Regions from separate parts of the Roseburia intestinalis L1-82 genome, predicted to be linked through region 2. Evidence: a T-box and tRNA genes for the amino acid it is inferred to sense, from the RefSeq annotation. Region 2 holds a T-box; the other holds one or more tRNA genes.

Region 1 (3,420 bases), 860 kb from region 2:
CGGCGATTATGAGGATGGAGCCTTTGTTTCCAAAGACAGTCCGTACCGCAATTTCTTTGGCTTCCAGGATCAGTTTGCATGGCCGTACAATACGACCTACGAGGGCTGGTGGGGACATGATACGCTGCCAAAACTCAACTATGAAGGCTCTGAAAAACTGTATGATGATATCATGCGTGTTGCAGCAAAATGGGTATCTCCGCCATACAATGCGGATGGCTGGAGACTTGATGTTGCTGCAGATTTAGGACATTCCCCGGAGATGAACCATAAGTTCTGGAGAGATTTCCGTAAATCAGTGAAAACGGCAAACCCGGATGCAATTATTTTAGCAGAGCATTACGGTGACCCGAAGGAATGGCTCCAGAAAGGTGACCAGTGGGATACCGTTATGAACTATGATGCATTCATGGAGCCGCTGACCTGGTTTTTGACCGGTATGGAAAAACACAGCGATGAGGCAAAACCACAGTTAAAGGGAAGCGTGAAAGATTTTGAAGACTCCATGCGTCATTATATGGCAAGTTTCCAGACATCGCAGCTTTTGTGTGCCATGAATGAGCTTTCAAATCATGATCATTCCAGATTCATGACAAGAACTAACGAAAAAGTGGGACGTGCAGCAACACTTGGCACGGCAGCTGCTGAGGAAGGAATTAAACCGGCGGTGTTTCGTGAGGCAGTGGTTGTCCAGATGACATGGCCGGGTGCACCTACCATTTATTATGGTGATGAGGCAGGGCTCTGCGGATTTACAGACCCGGATAACAGACGTACCTATCCATGGGGGAAAGAGGACATTGTCCTGATCGATTTTCATCGTGATATTATCCGCATTCATAAAGAACATGAAGCACTCCGCACCGGTTCCCTTATGTTTTTAAAAGGAGACGATAATCTCCGAGGAGACGATAATCTCCGAGGAGACGATAATCTCCGAGGAGACAATAATCTCCGAGGAGATGATAATCTCCGAGGAGATGATAATCTCCTTTGTTACGCGAGATTTAACCGCAGGGAGCAGTTTGTTGTCCTTGTGAATAATAAGGAACAGGAACGTGATGTGGAACTTGAAGTATGGCAGTGCGGAATACCGAAAAAAGCAGTGTTAGAGCGTGTGATCATTTCAAATGAGACGGGCTATTCACTGATGCCAAAACAGTATGAAGTTGCGGATGGAGTACTCAAAATAAGCCTGCAGAAATATTCCGCAGTTATTTTGATGTATGACAGATCAGAAAATTAGTTTTCAGGTTTTAAGGTATGGCTTTCGGACAAAAAATACTTGCATAATAGAAGCTGCTATGCTATAATCTTTTCTTGTCAGAGCGCATTTTGCGTATCTGATAAATGGGCAGATTCCCGAGTGGCCAAAGGGGACAGACTGTAAATCTGCTGCAATTTGCTTCGGTGGTTCGAATCCACCTCTGCCCATTGTGTATTGTCCGGTAGGAAGGCATTTTTAAGTAGCTCGTGAGTGAAAGCCTTTGAACATAGGAAGCAGTACATATGGAAAATGCCGGCGTGGCGGAACTGGCAGACGCGCAGGACTTAAAATCCTGTTGTAGAAATACAGTACCGGTTCGATTCCGGTCGCCGGCATTATAGAGATTCTTCTAAAGAGAGATCCTGTTAACAGGGTCTTATTTTAATTCATTAAAAATTATAATAAGTAATTTTGAAATTTTAATGAAAACAAAATGCATTTCAAATAAAATTGTGCTATAATTCTGAAAAACACTAAGAAGGGGAAACCGTGTTCAAATTTGATACGGAAGAAAGGTACGATGAAACAGGAAAAAGTAACATTCATTCATTCAATTTCAGCGAAAATTACTTTGCTGGCGGTTTTTATTGTTGTTGTGTCTCTTGTAGGGAGTGTGATCAATGCCAGTTCAAAATCGAGGAAAGTTGTTGAAAACGTAAATTCAAATTATATTCTGAGTCTTGCAGAGATGGGAGCACAGACGATCGGGAATATTCCGGCAGATATTGCAACAGATGAAGAATATTCGAAAATCATAAGTGAGATCAACATGACAGGAGTAGAGAGTGCATATGCATATCTGGTATCAGAAGATGGTACGATGATCTATCATCCGACCGCAGATAAGATTGGGCAGCCAGTTGAAAACACTGTGGTTAAAGAGGTGGTATCACAGCTTGCGTCCGGAACTGTTCCGGAGGATGCTGTTGTTGAATATGAATTTAATGGCGGAATCAAGTATGCCGGATATGCGCTGACACCAGACCATATGATCGTGGTTGTAACTGCTGACAAAGATGAGATTGTAAAACCGGTTAATCAGATGATCTGGTTTATGAGTATAACAGCAGGAATTACACTTGTTGTCTGTGTGATTATTGGATATCTGTTAAGCCGCTTCATCTGTACACCACTGGAACATCTGACAGAGATTATCAAAAATACTGCAGATCTGAATTTCAGTCATAATGCAAAGAGTGACGGTTTATGTAAAAGAACAGACGAAACCGGTTTTATGGCGCGGGAACTCCGTGCTATGAGAAGAAATCTGCGTGAAATGGTTGCAAATATTGACACAGCAAGCCAGCAGATTACCGGAAATGTAGATGGATTAAAACAGGTAACTGAGACGGTGGATCACATGTGCTCAGATAACTCCGCAACCAGCCAGCAGCTTGCAGCGGGTATGCAGGAGACTGCAGCAACGACTGTAAATATCAATGAAAATGTCGGCACCATGAAAGAGGAAGCTGACAGACTTACAGAAATGGCTGAAAAAGGTGCAGATGTTTCCAATGAGGTTATGGACAGAGCAAAGAATCTGTGTAATAAGACAGTAACTGCAAGTAACCGTACCATGGAAATGTATACGAATGTGAAAGAAAAATCCGAAAAGGCGATCGAGGGATCAAAGGCAGTTGAAAAGATCAATGAGCTGACTAACACCATTATGGAAATTTCTTCCCAGACCGGACTTTTAGCATTGAATGCAAGTATTGAGGCTGCGAGAGCCGGAGAAGCAGGACGTGGATTTGCAGTTGTTGCAACAGAGATCGGAAGTCTTGCAGACCAGACCTCAAAAGCAATCGCAGATATCGGTAATATTGTAAAGGCTGTCAATGAAGCAGTTGGTAATATGACAGAGTGCTTAAGTGAGACAACCGGATTTTTGGAGACGACCGTACTTGAAGATTATAAAGAATTTGAACAGGTAGGTGCCCAGTATCAGGATGATGCAGATGTATTCAAGTCCAACATGAATCAGGTAAAAGATTCTATGCTGCAGCTCTCGGATTTGATCGAGTCGATCGCACAGGCATTAAGCGGTATCAACGATACTGTGGGAGAAGCAGCAGTCGGTGTATCCGATATTGCGTCAAAGACAAGCGGTATGGTGGAGAAAACAGGTGCTACACATGATATGGTATCTGAGT
Region 2 (3,420 bases):
TGGACACAGATAAGATCGTGGTGCAGGGATCTTCTGCAGGCGGACACCTTGCAGCATGCCTTGCGATGTTCTGGCATACAAAGTGGCTGGCAGAGATGGCGGGTGTAACAAACGATATATTAAAACCTGCAGCAATGCTTTTAAATTACCCGGTTATTACTTCCGGAGAATATGCACACCGGGGATCTTTTAAACAGCTTCTCGGCGGCAATGAGACAGAAGAAATGTTAGAATTGCTTTCTCTTGAAAAACAGGTGACAGAGTATACACCGCCGGCATTTATCTGGCATACTTACACAGATCAGTCAGTCCCGGTGCAAAATTCCCTGCTTTTGATCGAGGCAATGAAAAAATATGAGATACCGGTGGAATTTCATATGTATCCGGTCGGGAAACATGGACTCAGTACCTGCAGCAGGCTCACAGCAATGCGGGATGGTACAGGAATCCAGCAGGAGTGCGGGAGCTGGCTTCTTTTGGCAAAGAGGTGGCTGATCGCACTCCGGGATGAGTAAAAAATTATTTTAAAACAATCTTTACAAATTTCTTTTTACCACGTTTTACGACAAGTCCGTCAGCACCGAAAGCGTCAGCTCCGTAAGTGGTCTGGATATCAGTTACTTTTTCGTCAGCAACGGATACACCGCCCTGCTGTACGGCACGTCTTGCGTCGGAGCGGGATGGAGCAAGCTCAGCTTTTACTAAGAGAGCAAGGATATCTAAATCGCCGTCTGCAAAGTCAGCAGCAGTCAGCTCTAAGGTCGGCATGTGGGCAGAGTCGCCACCGCCCGCGAATAAAGCGTGGGATGCTTCTTTTGCTTTGTTTGCTTCTTCCTCGCCGTGAACCAGTTTGGTCAGCTCGAAGGCAAGAATCTCTTTTGCCTGGTTTAACTGTGCGCCTTCCCAGCTTTCCATTGCGTCGATCTCCTCTAATGGAAGGAAAGTCAGCATACGGATGCATTTTAATACGTCCGCATCAGAGACGTTTCTCCAGTACTGGAAGAAGTCGAATGGGGAAGTCTTGTTCGGATCAAGCCATACAGCACCGGACTGTGTTTTACCCATTTTTTTGCCTTCGGAATTTAAAAGAAGGTTGATGGTCATCGCGTAAGCGTCTTTTCCGAGTTTTCTACGGATCAGCTCGGTACCGCCTAACATGTTGCTCCACTGGTCATCACCGCCGAACTCCATGTTACAGCCGTATTTCTGGTATAAGGTGTAGAAGTCGTAGCTCTGCATGATCATGTAGTTAAACTCTAAGAAACTTAACCCTTTTTCCATACGCTGTTTGTAGCATTCTGCGGTCAGCATACGGTTAACGGAGAAATGAGCGCCGACTTCACGCAGTACGTCAATGTAATTTAAGTCCATCAGCCAGTCTGCGTTGTTTACCATAAGTGCTTTTCCATCGGAAAAATCGATGAAACGGCTCATCTGTTTCTTGAAGCAGTCACAGTTGTGCTGGATCGTCTCCGGTGTCATCATCTGGCGCATGTCGGTACGGCCGGATGGATCCCCGATCATGGCAGTTCCGCCGCCGATTAAGGCGATTGGTTTGTTGCCTGCCATCTGGAGACGTTTCATTAAGCATAATGCCATGAAGTGTCCTACATGAAGGCTGTCTGCGGTCGGGTCAAAACCAATGTAAAAAGTAGCTTTTCCGTTGTTGATCAGATCTTTGATCTCTGCTTCGTCAGTTACCTGGGCGATCAGGCCTCTGGCAACTAATTCATCGTATAATGTCATAATTATAAATCCTCCTGAAAATAAAATTGCATTAAAAAATCCCCGTCCCTAAAAAGGACGAGGAAAAAACTCGTGTTACCACCTTTGTTCGCAGGCAATTCACATTGTCTGCCTCATCGAGTGTCCGACAACACTCAGGCGCTTGTAACGTGCGCCGCTACGTCACAGCCTACTATCGCATCCTTAGAAATACGAATTTGGTGTGAAGCTCGGGGATGTATTCGAAATAAGTTTTCCGTGCACCTCTCATCGACCGGTTGCTTTCTGTCCGTTCCGCTTATTTTTACTTCTTCCCGTCAAAGCTGTTGTTCTGCTTCAATTAACGCCATTATAGACGCGGTGCGTCGGATTTGTCAAGAAAATATTTTTTTAAAGACTGCGACCTTTTATCTTTTTCATGCGTCTAATCTATGTAAAGGTTCAGTGGTCAGAATGTTGCCACGGAATCATGCAAAGAGCATGAAAACATTGTATACTCAGAGGTAAAAAACGACATGGGATATGCAATGACATGCCTTCTATGAGCTCAGAAGAAACAACAGAATATACAGGATATTTAAGCCGGCGGAAAGGAAAGTTATGAAAAAAGAAGAATTGGGAGAGCTGATCATCGCATCCGAGGATATGATGTATCATGTGGCAAAAACGCTTCTGTACCGTGATGCGGACTGCGCAGATGCGATCCAGGAGACGATCGTGAAAGCATTTTCCAAACTGCATACATTAAAATCGGATGTCTATGCGAAGACATGGCTGACAAGGATTCTCATCAATGAATGTTATACCGTGATGAGGAAAGAGAAGAAAGTGGTGTCGCTTGAGGATTATCAGATGGAGGAGCGTGCGGCAGAGACAAAAGATTATTCGGAATTATATGAGGCGATCAGCCGTCTGTCAGAGGATGCGAGGCTTTCTGTCACACTGTATTACATGGAGGGGTACAGTGTGCGGGAGATAGCGGGGATCTTAGGTGTGACAGAGAGCGCCGTAAAGAACCGTCTGTCGCGTGCGAGGGCGAAACTGAAAAACGAATTGGAACAGGAAAACAGTTACGGAATGGAGAGTTGAGTATGAATATTGAAAATATGGAACAGGAATTTCCGAAAATGCCACAGAGCATGCGGGACATGATAGAAAAAGAAGTGGAAAAACAGGTAAAAGTGACACCGCAGAGAGGTTATTTTTCCCTGAAAAAAGCGGTAGTGGCGTCACTGGCGGCAACGTTTGTACTTGGAACGACGATTTTTGCGGGTACAAAATTATATCGCATGAGCAGCAGTCCGCAGGGTAATTACGGTATGACGACTAAAATTGAAAAAACGGATGCGACAGAAAATACAGAAAAAATAGATCCGGCACCGCAGCTTGCAATGAAATTATCTTATCTGCCGGATGGAATGACAGAGACGGAAGAAGGAAAATACAGCTATGAACAGACACCGGGGCAGGGAGGTATCTCGATTGTATTTTATCAGATGGATACCGGTGATGAGGCATTTTGGATGCAGGATCATTATGTGACGGAAAGTGAAAATATACAGGTTGGAAACCACGATGGTGTCTATGAAAAAATGCAGAATATTGTGGGTGATGACTCTGCATTTGACCAGATGATCTATGTAACTTATCCGGAATATCATTATGTCATGCAGATGTATGTCGGTCATGATGTGA

What was found. A T-box is a leader RNA that pairs with one kind of tRNA and senses whether it is charged. The one in region 2 lies ahead of tyrS (tyrosine--tRNA ligase), so its partner is inferred to be a tRNA-Tyr.
Region 1: it has a tRNA-Tyr gene. The T-box ahead of tyrS (tyrosine--tRNA ligase) is inferred to sense a tRNA for this amino acid. The anticodon was not compared.

The regions. Positions count from the first base shown of each region.
Region 1 covers NZ_LR027880.1:3,689,184-3,692,603, reverse strand. Annotated here, with positions in the region: gene RIL182_RS17330 (glycoside hydrolase family 13 protein) at 1-1,246, shown strand, start outside; tRNA gene RIL182_RS17325 (tRNA-Tyr) at 1,353-1,434, shown strand; tRNA gene RIL182_RS17320 (tRNA-Leu) at 1,519-1,602, shown strand; gene RIL182_RS17315 (methyl-accepting chemotaxis protein) at 1,788-3,420, shown strand, end outside.
Region 2 covers NZ_LR027880.1:54,424-57,843, forward strand. Annotated here, with positions in the region: gene RIL182_RS00265 (alpha/beta hydrolase) at 1-515, shown strand, start outside; gene tyrS (tyrosine--tRNA ligase) at 520-1,746, opposite strand; T-box leader at 1,797-2,055, opposite strand; gene RIL182_RS00275 (RNA polymerase sigma factor) at 2,326-2,814, shown strand; gene RIL182_RS00280 (DUF4367 domain-containing protein) at 2,817-3,420, shown strand, end outside.